2 regions of the Streptomyces sp. NPDC059832 genome follow, and region 2 is predicted to be linked to the other one. Evidence: riboswitches for the same ligand, from Rfam matches in the RefSeq annotation. Region 2 holds a riboswitch; the other holds the start of a gene.
The links. A riboswitch is a leader RNA that binds a small molecule or an ion and turns the genes downstream of it on or off. The one in region 2 is predicted to bind cobalamin.

Region 1: it holds a riboswitch for cobalamin, as region 2 does, so the genes downstream of both, ACFV8T_RS25880 (cobalamin biosynthesis protein) here and ACFV8T_RS20710 (ribonucleoside-diphosphate reductase subunit alpha) in region 2, are expected to answer to the same signal.

What each region holds. Positions count from the first base shown of each region.
Region 1 covers NZ_JBHWIY010000015.1:117,473-123,284, forward strand. Annotated here, with positions in the region: gene ACFV8T_RS25870 (putative cobaltochelatase) at 1-58, opposite strand, end outside; gene ACFV8T_RS25875 (cobyric acid synthase) at 120-1,646, opposite strand; gene ACFV8T_RS25880 (cobalamin biosynthesis protein) at 1,643-2,641, opposite strand; cobalamin riboswitch at 2,786-2,917, opposite strand; gene ACFV8T_RS25885 (hypothetical protein) at 3,069-3,299, opposite strand; gene ACFV8T_RS25890 (anion permease) at 3,322-4,587, opposite strand; gene ACFV8T_RS25895 (class II aldolase/adducin family protein) at 4,797-5,456, shown strand; gene ACFV8T_RS25900 (alpha/beta hydrolase) at 5,528-5,812, shown strand, end outside.
Region 2 covers NZ_JBHWIY010000011.1:20,346-26,157, reverse strand. Annotated here, with positions in the region: gene ACFV8T_RS20725 (GntR family transcriptional regulator) at 1-240, shown strand, start outside; gene ACFV8T_RS20720 (DUF3311 domain-containing protein) at 503-757, shown strand; gene mctP (monocarboxylate uptake permease MctP) at 754-2,388, shown strand; cobalamin riboswitch at 2,554-2,695, shown strand; gene ACFV8T_RS20710 (ribonucleoside-diphosphate reductase subunit alpha) at 2,835-5,246, shown strand; gene ACFV8T_RS20705 (ribonucleotide-diphosphate reductase subunit beta) at 5,246-5,812, shown strand, end outside.

The sequences.
Region 1 (5,812 bases), on a different contig from region 2:
GGGCGAGTTGCAGGTCCTGCTGCCCGACGACGGCGGTGAACGGGAAATGCGTGCTCACGAGGCGATCCTTCCTGCGGGTGTATGGGCATGAACAAGGCGGCCTCGGCCGGCGCCCGGGGTCATCGGCGGCCTCCGGGGGCTCCGGGCGCTCCGGGGGCGATGAAGGGAAGCCCCGACGGCGCGCCCGACTCTATGAGCCGCAGCAACGCGTCGGTGTCCGCGTGCTCTTCGACGAGATCGCCGAGGCGGTCGAGCTGTTCCTCGCGCAGCGCCGCGAACCCGGTGTCGGGAGCGGGGACGAAGCGCCGGCCGGCGGCCCGCGCGACCTCGGTCAGGAAGCGGCGGCGGAATTCGTCGCTCTCCAGCGAACCGTGCCAGTGGGTGCCCCACACGGCGCCGACCCGGCAACCGTCCAGGAACGCCTCTCCGCCGCGTACGTCCGCCACGCCGTGGTGGATCTCGTACCCCTCGACCGGCGCGCCGAGCGCCTCGCCGACGGGCCGGGCCAGGGTCTTCTCGCGGTCGAAGCGGACGCGTACGGGGAGGAGGCCGAGGCCCTCGACCAGCCCGGCCCGGGACTCGACCTCGTCCTCGATGCGCTCGCCGAGGAGCTGGAAGCCGCCGCAGATGCCGAGGACCGGCCGGCCCTCGGCCGCGCGCCGCGCCAGTGCGTCGGCGAGGCCGCGCTCGCGCAGCCAGGCCAGCGCCTTCACGGTGCCGCGGGTGCCCGGCACGACGACGAGGTCGGCGTCGGACAGCTCCTCGGCGCGGTCCACGAATCTGACGACGACGCCGGGCTCGGCGGCCAGCGCGTCCACATCGGTGAAGTTCGACATCAGGGGCACCGCGCACACCGCGACGCGCAGCACGTCCTCGCCGTGCGGCGGCGCGACGACCGATTCGCGCACGGCTCCGCGCAACGAGACCCGCAGACCGTCCTCCTCGTCGATGCCGAGGCCGTGGGCGAAGGGCAGCACCCCGTACGTCGGCCGCCCGGTGATGTCCCGCAGCATCTCCAGGCCCGGCTCCAGCAGCGACACGTCGCCGCGGAACTTGTTGACGAGATAGCCGGCGATCAGCGACTGGTCCTCCGCGGCGAGCAGCGCCGTCGTACCGAAGAAGGAGGCGAAGACGCCGCCGCGGTCGATGTCGCCGACGACCACCACCGGGAAGCGCGCCGCCCGTGCGATGCCCATGTTCACGATGTCCGTGCGCCGCAGATTGATCTCGGCCGGGCTGCCCGCCCCCTCGCAGATCACCGCGTCGTACGTGCCCCGGAGCTGCTCCAGGCAGTCCACGACCGTGGAGAGGAGCGCTTCCTGCCTGCCCCCGTGGTAGCCGCGCGCGCTCATCTCGCCGACCGGCTTCCCCATCAGGACGACCTGGCTGGAGCGGTCGCTGCCGGGCTTGAGCAGGACCGGGTTCATCAGCGCGGTCGGCTCGACGCGGGCGGCCTGGGCCTGCATGGCCTGGGCGCGCCCGATCTCGGCACCCTCGCGGGTGACGAAAGAGTTCAGCGACATGTTCTGCGCCTTGAAGGGTGCCACCTTCACGCCCCGGCGCACGAGCCAGCGGCAGATGCCTGCCGTCACGACGCTCTTGCCCGCGTCGGAAGTGGTTCCGGCGACCAGCAGTCCGCCGCTCATGTGCTTCTCCGTCCTGCGATGCGAGGCGCTGCCGTCCGGCGCCCCGCGATCCGTCGTGCGGCGAGGGCCGCGCCGATCCGTCCCGCCACGCACACGCCGAGGGCCAGCGCGCCCACCCGGCGCGACAGCCGTACCGCGCGCTCGATGTCCTCGGTCTCCACGGCCCGGCCCGTCTCCCCGTTGAGCACGGGGCGGTGCTCGATCCGGCCGCCGTACGCGAGGGTTCCGCCGAGGCGCACGCCGAGCGCACCCGCGAACGAGGCTTCCACCGGGCCCGCGTTGGGGCTCGGGTGCTTGGCGGCATCGGCCCGCCAGGCGCGGACCGCTCCGCCCGGCCGCCCGCCGGCGGCCACGGCGAGCAGGGCCGTGAGCCGGGCGCCGGGCCAGCCCGCGAGGTCGTCGAGGCGGGCCGAGGCCCAGCCGTAGCGCCGGTGGCGGGGCGACTTGTGACCGACCATCGCGTCGAGGGTGTTGGCGGCCCGGAAGCCGGCCAGCCCGGGGACCCCGGCCAGCGCGCCCCACACCAGGGCGCCGACCACGGCGTCCGAGGTGTTCTCCGCCACGGACTCCACCACGGCGCGGGCGATCTGCGGCCCGTCCAGGGACTGCGGGTCGCGCCCGCACAGATGCGGCAGCCGCTCGCGGGCCAGGTCGAGGTCACCGGCCGCCAGGGCGTCGCCGATGGCCCGCGCCTCGCGCCCCAGGGACGTACCGCCGACGACGGACCAGGTGGCGGCCGCGGTCAGCGCCACGGAGGCGGCGGGGCTGCGGCGTACGGCGCGGGCGATCAGCGCGGCACCACCTGCGGCGCCTCCGGCGCAGACGAGGGTGTGCAGCGCGCCCCACCCGCGGTGGTCGCGCCACAGACGGCGTTCGACGCCCGCCGCGGCCCGCCCGAAGGCGGCGACCGGGTGTCCCCTGCGGGGGTCACCGAGCAGCAGATCGCCGATCAGACCGGCCGTGGCGCCGTACGCGAAGATGCGGTCGGCTCGCACGGCTCAACCGGCCGTCGCGCCTCGGAGGACCTTCGTACAGGCGGCTCTCGTCGAGAGCGCCGGAACAGCGGACGCAGGGCGGCCAGGCATGGCGATATGTCCTCACTCAGGGTCCGCGCCCTGGTTCGACGTGACCGGCGACGAGAGTCTCCTGGCTCCCGGATCCGCGGTTCCCCCGGCCTTCCAGCCCGCTCGCGCGTGCCGTGACTTCCGGTGTGGGGGACCGCTCCCCGGTGACAGTGGCGGGACCGCGCCGGATTCGCACCGGCTTCCTCTGCTGTCGCCGTAATTGGCTCCGGCAGTCCACCACGCTCTGCGAACGCCCGTCAACCTGCCGTTGACCTGCGACGGCGCAGTGTGCTGAGACCCACATCGGGCCGGACACCCGTGGTGTCCGGCCCGATGGGAGAGCGTGCGCGGGAGCGGCTCAGGCGACGATCAGATAGATGCCGTACGCGACGGCCGCCGCGCACAGCGTGAAGCAGACGTACGCGCCGGCGCGGGCCAGCAGCAGCGAGCCGCCGGAGCCGCCCTGCGCCGCCGGTTCCGGCTGCTTGGAGAGGCCGACGATGCCCAGGGTGAAGAGGCCCACCAGCGCGACGGTGACAACGAGGGAGACGCCGAATACGGAGCCGAGGGCTGCCCAGTCGATGTTCATGCTGAATCCTTAGACGGCCGGGTCAGACGGTGGCGGGTCGCGCCGGGTCCTGGGTGGTTCCGGCCGGGGCCGGAATGGTGGTCATGAGGTTCTGGGCCGTCGCCTGGGCCGCGGTGGGCGGCGGGCTGACGGCGGCGATGGCCGTGGTGACGACACCCGCGGGCTCGATGCCGACGTCCGCCGGCGCGACGTCGTCGTGGCCGACCGGCTTGCGGCGCGACACCAGCCAGATCGCGCCGGAACCCGCGACCAGCAGCACCGCGACGACCACGACGCCCCAGGTGCCCTGCTTGGTGAGGAGCTCCGCGCCCGCGCCGACCAGACCCGCGGCCGGCAGGGTCAGACCCCAGGCGACGAACATCCGGGTGGCGGTGGACCAGCGGACCACACCGCCCTGGCGGCCGAGGCCCGCGCCCATCACGGCGCCGGAGCAGGACTGGGTGGTGGAGAGGGAGAAACCGAGGTGCGAGGAGGCCAGGATGACGGTGGCCGCGCTGGTCTGGGCGGCGAAGCCCTGCGGCGGCCTGAGGTCGGTGAGGCCGCTGCCCATGGTGCGGATGATGCGCCAGCCGCCCAGGTAGGTGCCGAGCGCGATGGCCGTACCGGCGCAGACGATGACCCAGACCGGCGGGTTGGCGCCCGGGTGCAGGACACCGCCGGTGACCAGGGCCAGGGTGATGATGCCCATGGTCTTCTGCGCGTCGTTGGTGCCGTGGGCGAGGGAGACCAGTCCGGCCGAGGCGATCTGGCCCGCGCGGTACCCCTTGGCGGTGGCCTTCTCCTGGGCGTCGTTGCGGACCTTCCCGCCGATCCGGTACGTCAGCCTGGTGGCCAGCAGCGCGGCCAGACCGGCGACGATCGGGGCGGCGAGGGCGGGCAGCAGCACCTTGGTGACGACGGTGCCGCCGTTGACGGACGACCAGCCCGCCGACATCACGGCCGCGCCGATCAGACCGCCGAACAGGGCGTGCGAGGAGCTGGACGGCAGTCCGACCAGCCAGGTCAGCAGATTCCACAGAATGGCGCCGACGAGTGCCGCGAAGATGACTTCTGTTCGCAGCCCGTCCTCGTTGATGATCCCGCCGGAGATCGTCTTGGCGACCTCCACCGACAGGAACGCGCCGACGAGATTGAGAACGGCGGACATGGCCACCGCTGTCTTCGGTCTGAGTGCACCGGTCGAGATGGTTGTCGCCATCGCGTTCGCGGTGTCGTGGAAACCGTTCGTGAAATCGAACACTAGAGCTGTCACGATCACAATCGCGAGTAGCAGCGTGATGTGTTCCATTTACCCAGGCAATCGTTCGACGTCATTGGCATGTGGACCGTAGGCAACCTGGGTGAACGGAAGGTGAACTAGGCGGGGCGTCGGGGTGTTCCAAACCGGAGCGGAAGCATTCCGCTTGTGTCCGGGCGAGGCGTGGCCCGGCTTTCCGGCGGGGCGCGGCTGTGGCCGATCGCATACCCGTTCGCCTCCGGGGCTGACAGGATCGGCGTATGAGCGAGCAGCAGCGGGACGCGATCAGGCGCGCCTGGGACGGTGTCGTCACCACCGCCCGGCGGACGGCGGCCGAGGGCCTCGTCGTCGGGACCTCGGGAAACGTGTCGGCACGGGTCGGCGACACCATCCTGGTCACGCCGAGCGGAGTGCCGTACGACCGGCTGGGTCCCGAGGACGCCGTCGGCGTCGATCCGGAAGGCAACCGCGTACTCGGCGAACTGGCCCCGACCAGCGAACTGCCGCTCCACCTCGCCGTCTACCGGAACACCGACGCGGCCGCCGTCGTGCACACCCACGCGGTGCACGCCACGGCCGTCTCCACACTGGTCCCCGAGGTCCCGTCGATCCACTACGCCGCCGCCGTGCTGGGCGGCCCCGTCCGCGTCGCGGCCTACGCGCGCTACGGCACCGCGGAACTGGCCGAGAACATGCTCGCCGCCCTGCACGGCCGTACCGGCTGCCTGCTCCAGAACCACGGAACCGTCACCTACGGAACCACCCTGGACGAGGCGTACGACCGGACCGCCCAGCTGGAATGGCTCTGCCGGCTCTGGCTCACCGCGAGCTCCGTCCCCGGACACACCCCGAACCTGCTCTCGCCGGAGCAGCTGCGCGATGTGCAGGAGGCGCTCAAGGGGTACGGACAGCCGGGCTGACCCGGCCGGCCCGATCCGCCGGACAGCCCCGTCCGCTGGCAGGGTCCCGCGCTGCCCACGACACTGGAGCAGTGCGCCCGGCAACAGTTACGGCAGCAGCCGTCACCACGATCCTCGGCGTCGGTGCGGCAGCGGTCGCGGCCGGCCGGTTCGCCAGCGACGCCGCCCTCAGGGCGCCGTCCGGACGACCGCTCCCCGCCGACCGCAGACTCACCGTGCACGCCACGGCGGCCGGGCAGGTCACCCTGACCCGCTCCTTCACCGCCCTGCGGCCCGGCATGTACGGACTGGTGAGCAAGGACGTCCATGCCGTGGTCGGCCCGGTGATCGAGCACGCCCACCACGCCCCCGACACC
Region 2 (5,812 bases):
CTCTACACCGCGCTGGCGGAGGTGTACGACGTACGGCTGGCCGAGGCCGAGGAGACCATCGAGACCTCGCTGGCCACCCCGCGCGAAGCCGGCCTGCTCGGCACGGACGTGGGTCTGCCGATGCTGATGCTCTCCCGGCACTCGCTCGACGGACAGGGCGAGCCGGTGGAGTGGGTGCGCTCGGTCTACCGCGGCGACCGGTACAAGTTCGTGGCGCGCCTGAAGCGGCCCACGGACTGACCCCGGCGCGGGGACGGACCCCAGCCGTCCCGCCCGTACGGAACGTCGCTCGCGGCCCCCGTGGAACGCACCACTCCACGGGGGCCTTTCGCATGCCCTGGTACGGACCAACTGCCGTACAGTTGGCGGGTTTTCGAGCATACGTACCCGATCTGCGGACCGTTTCCGGACCGCAATGCGGACAGGGGGTGACGGTGACCGGAAGCCTCCCCTAGATTTCCTGCGCATTACAAGGTGATCAGCGAGGGGACGGAGTCGCCGCATGCCAGCAGACCCAGAAGGAAAACCACCCACCGTCACACCGGTCCGGGTGGTCATCGCCCTCTGTCTCGTCGCGCCGTTCGTGGCGATGCTCTGGGTGAGTTCGTACGCGAAGGTGGACCCCACCTTCATCGGCATTCCGTTCTTCTACTGGTACCAGATGCTCTGGGTGCTGATCTCCACCGCGCTCACGATGACCGCGTACAAGCTGTGGCAGCGTGACCAGCGCGCCCGCAAGGGAGGTGAGTCGGCATGAAGGACGGTGTGAACGGCGTCGCGCTCGGCGTCTTCATCTTCTTCTTCGTGGCCGTCACGGTCATGGGCTTCCTGGCGGCGCGCTGGCGCAAGGCCGAGAACGAGGCCAGCCTCGACGAATGGGGCCTGGGCGGACGGTCGTTCGGCACCTGGGTCACCTGGTTCCTGCTCGGCGGCGACCTGTACACCGCGTACACCTTCGTCGCCGTTCCGGCGGCGATCTACGCGGCGGGCGCGGCGGGCTTCTTCGCCGTGCCCTACACGATCCTCGTGTACCCGCTGATCTTCACCTTCCTGCCGCGGCTCTGGTCGGTCTCGCACAAGCACGGGTACGTCACCACCTCGGACTTCGTCCGTGGGCGCTTCGGCTCTAAGAGCCTCTCGCTGGCGGTCGCCATCACGGGCATCCTCGCCACGATGCCGTACATCGCGCTCCAACTCGTCGGCATCCAGGCGGTGCTGGACGTGATGGGCGTCGGCGGCGGCGAGAACACCCACTGGTTCATCAAGGACCTGCCGCTGCTGATCGCGTTCGCGGTGCTCGCCGCGTACACCTACTCGTCCGGCCTGCGGGCGCCCGCGCTGATCGCGTTCGTCAAGGACGGACTGATCTACCTGGTCATCGCGGTGGCGATCATCTACATCCCGATCAAGCTGGGCGGCTTCGACGACATCTTCGCCAAGGCGGGCGAGGCGTTCTCCCGGACCAACCCGGCCACCGGCAAGCCGCGCGGCGCGCTCGCACCGGGCGAGGCCGGCCAATGGGGTTACGCCACCCTGGCGTTGGGCTCGGCGCTGGCGCTGTTCATGTATCCGCACTCGATCACGGCGACGCTCTCCAGTCGCAGCCGCAACGTGATCCGGCGCAACACCACGATCCTGCCGCTGTACTCGCTGATGCTGGGCCTGCTGGCGCTGCTCGGCTTCATGGCCATCGCCGCCGGGATCAAGGTGGACAACGGGCAGCTGGCCATCCCCCAGCTGTTCGAGACCATGTTCCCGGACTGGTTCGCGGGCGTCGCGTTCGCCGCCATCGGCATCGGCGCGCTGGTGCCCGCCGCGATCATGTCGATCGCCGCGGCGAACCTCTTCACCCGCAACATCTACAAGGACTTCCTGAAGCCGGACGCGACCCCGGAGCAGGAGACCAAGGTCTCCAAGCTGGTGTCGCTGCTGGTCAAGGTCGGCGCGCTCGCCTTCGTCCTCACCATGGACAAGACGGTCGCGATCAACTTCCAGCTGCTCGGCGGCATCTGGATCCTCCAGACGATGCCGGCCCTGGTCGGCGGCCTGTTCACCCGCTGGTTCCACCGCTGGGCGCTGCTCGCGGGCTGGGCGGTCGGCATGGTGTACGGGACGGTGGCCGCGTACGGGGTCGCCAGCCCGACCCAGGCGCACTTCGGCGGGTCCTCCAAGGAGATCCCCGGCATCGGCGAGATCGGCTACATCGGCCTCACCGCGTTCGTGCTGAACGTGGTGGTGACGGTGGTGCTCACCTTCGTCCTGAACGCCGTGAAGGCGCCCGCCGGGATCGACGAGACCTCCCCGTCCGACTACACGGCCGACGCGGGCGACCCGGGCGTCAGCACGGAGCTCCCGCCGGCCACGGCGGGGGCGCCGGGCGGTCACTGAGACTCGCGCCAACGGCCCGTCGACGGCCCGTCGAGCCCCCTCCAGCGGGGCACGGCGGGCCGTCGGTTCGATCCGGCCGGGCGGCCCGGGAAAGGGCCGTACGGCTCGTTCTGTGGGCCCGCCCCGACCGGCGCGACACAACATGTGGGGGCTGCCTCATCGGGCAGCCCCCACATGTATGCTCGTCCTCGCTGTCGCCGCAGGGGAATCCGGTGCGAATCCGGAACTGTCCCGCAACGGTGTATTCAGTGCGCTTTTGTGCACCCCCGAGTCAGTCCGATGACCTGCCGGCAGCGCATCCGGCTCGACCGAACCGGATGCCCAGACGTCCGGGCCTCGCGGTTGGGCCGGTGGACGCCGTGCGGAGTGCTGCCCTGCCCCGGGTACGCGCCCGTAGGGCTGCCCCGTTCCCCGCCGGCCCCGAGCCGAGCGAGGGAGAGCACCACGTGACCATCGCGCCAGCCGATCCGGCTTCAGTCGCCGTGTCCGCAGCAGCCGAGTCCGAGGCAGTCGCACAGGACGGACCGGGAACCGCACTGCTGCGGACCCTGACCGACCTCACCGCCGATCTGCCCGACACCGACCCCGGCCGCGTCGCCGCTGCCGCGCTGCGCGGTCGCAGCGCCCGAGCGGACGAGGCCGAGCTGCGCTCGCTGGCCACCGAGGCCGCCGCGGGCCTGATCTCCGAGGACCCCGCCTACTCCCGGCTCGCCGCCCGGCTCCTGACCCTCACCATCGCGGACGAGGCGGCCGGCCAGGGCGCGGTCTCCTTCTCCGCCTCGGTCGCCGTCGGGCACCGCGAGGGCCTGATCGCGGACCGTACCGCCGAGTTCGTCGCCCGCCACGCGGCCGCGCTGGACGCGCTGGTGGCGCGTTCGCTCGCCGACGGCGCGGACGACCGCTTCGGCTACTTCGGTCTGCGGACCCTGCACAGCCGCTATCTGCTGCGCCACCCGCACACCCGCCAGGTCATCGAGACGCCCCAGCACTTCATGCTGCGGGTCGCGTCCGGGCTCGCCGAGGACGACTCGCAGCGCGCGGTGGACGAAGTGGCGGCGCTGTACGGGCTGATGAGCCGGCTCGACTACCTTCCCTCCTCCCCCACGCTCTTCAACTCCGGCACCCGGCACCCGCAGATGTCCTCCTGCTACCTGCTGGACTCCCCGCTGGACGAGCTCGACTCGATCTACGACCGCTACCACCAGGTGGCCCGGCTCTCGAAGCACGCGGGCGGCATCGGTCTGTCGTACTCCCGCATCCGCTCCCGCGGTTCGCTGATCCGTGGCACCAACGGGCACTCCAACGGCATCGTGCCGTTCCTGAAGACGCTCGACGCCTCCGTCGCCGCGGTCAACCAGGGGGGCCGCCGCAAGGGCGCCGCCGCCGTGTACCTGGAGACCTGGCACGCGGACATCGAGGAGTTCCTGGAGCTGCGCGACAACACGGGTGAGGACCAGCGGCGTACGCACAACCTCAACCTGGCGCACTGGATCCCGGACGAGTTCATGCGCCGGGTCGACGCGGACGGCGACTGGTCGCTGTTCTCGCCCGCCGACGTACCCGGTCTCGTCGACCTGTGGGGCGACGAGTTCGACGCCGCGTACCGGGCCGCCGAGGCGAAGGGGCTGGCCCGCAAGTCGATCCCGGCCCGCGAGCTGTACGGCCGGATGATGCGCACCCTCGCGCAGACCGGCCAGGGCTGGATGACGTTCAAGGACGCCTCCAACCGGACCGCGAACCAGACCGCAGAGCCGGGCAGCGTCGTCCACTCCTCGAACCTGTGCACCGAGATCCTGGAAGTCACCGACGACGGCGAGACGGCGGTCTGCAACCTGGGCTCGGTCAACCTCGGCGCGTTCGTCGCCGACGGTGACATCGACTGGGAGCGGCTGGACGCCACCGTCCGCACCGCCGTGACCTTCCTCGACCGGGTCGTCGACATCAACTTCTACCCGACCGAGCAGGCCGGCCGCTCCAACGCGAAGTGGCGCCCGGTGGGCCTGGGCGCCATGGGTCTCCAGGACGTCTTCTTCCAGCTGCGGCTGCCCTTCGACTCCCCCGAGGCCCGCGCGCTCTCCACGAGGATCTCCGAGCGGATCATGCTCGCCGCGTACGAGGCGTCGTGCGAGCTGGCCGAGCGGTCCGGCCCGCTGCCCGCCTGGTCGCAGACGCGCGCCGCGCGCGGTGTGCTGCACCCCGACCACTACGACACCGAGCTGAACTGGCCGGAGCGGTGGGACGCGCTGCGCGCCCGCGTCGCGAAGAGCGGGATGCGCAACTCGCTGCTGCTCGCCATCGCGCCGACGGCGACGATCGCCTCGATCGCGGGGGTCTACGAGTGCATCGAGCCGCAGGTCTCCAACCTCTTCAAGCGCGAGACGCTCAGCGGTGAGTTCCTCCAGGTCAACGCGTACCTGGTGGATGAGCTGAAGCAGCTCGGGGTGTGGGACGCGCGGACCCGTGAGGCGCTGCGCGAGGCCAGCGGCTCGGTGCAGGGCTTCGCCTGGATCCCGGAGGACGTGCGGGCGCTGTACCGCACGGCGTGGGAGATCCCGCAGCGCGGCCTGATCGACATGGCGGCGGCCCGTACGCCGTTCCTGGACCAGAGCCAGTCGCTGAACCTGTTCCTGGAGACGCCGACGATCGGCAAGCTCTCCTCGATGTACGCGTACGCCTGGAAGCAGGGGCTGAAGACGACGTACTACCTGCGCTCGCGCCCGGCGACCCGGATCGCCCGTGCCGCCTCCGGCCAGGCCGCGACCGCCGCCCCCATTCCCGTACAGCAGGCTTCGGCGCCCGACGCGGACGCCATCGCCTGCTCCCTCGAAAACCCCGAGTCCTGCGAGGCCTGCCAGTAATGAGCTCCACCGACGCCGACAAGAACCTTCTGGACCCGGGCTTCGAACTGACGCTGCGGCCGATGCGCTACCCGGACTTCTACGAGCGCTACCGCGACGCGATCAAGAACACCTGGACGGTGGAGGAGGTCGACCTGCACTCCGACGTCGCCGACCTCGCCAAGCTGTCCCCCGGCGAGCAGCACATGATCGGCCGGCTGGTCGCGTTCTTCGCGACGGGCGACTCGATCGTCTCCAACAACCTCGTGCTGACGCTGTACAAGCACATCAACTCCCCCGAGGCGCGGCTGTACCTGTCGCGGCAGCTCTTCGAGGAGGCCGTGCACGTCCAGTTCTATCTGACGCTGCTGGACACCTATCTGCCCGACCCGGACGACCGTGCCGCCGCGTTCGACGCGGTCGAGGAGATCCCCTCGATCCGCGAGAAGGCGCAGTTCTGCTTCAAGTGGATGGACTCGGTCGAGAAGATCGACCGGCTGGAGACGAAGGCCGACCGCCGTCGTTTCCTGCTGAACCTGATCTGCTTCGCGGCGTGCATCGAGGGGCTGTTCTTCTACGGCGCGTTC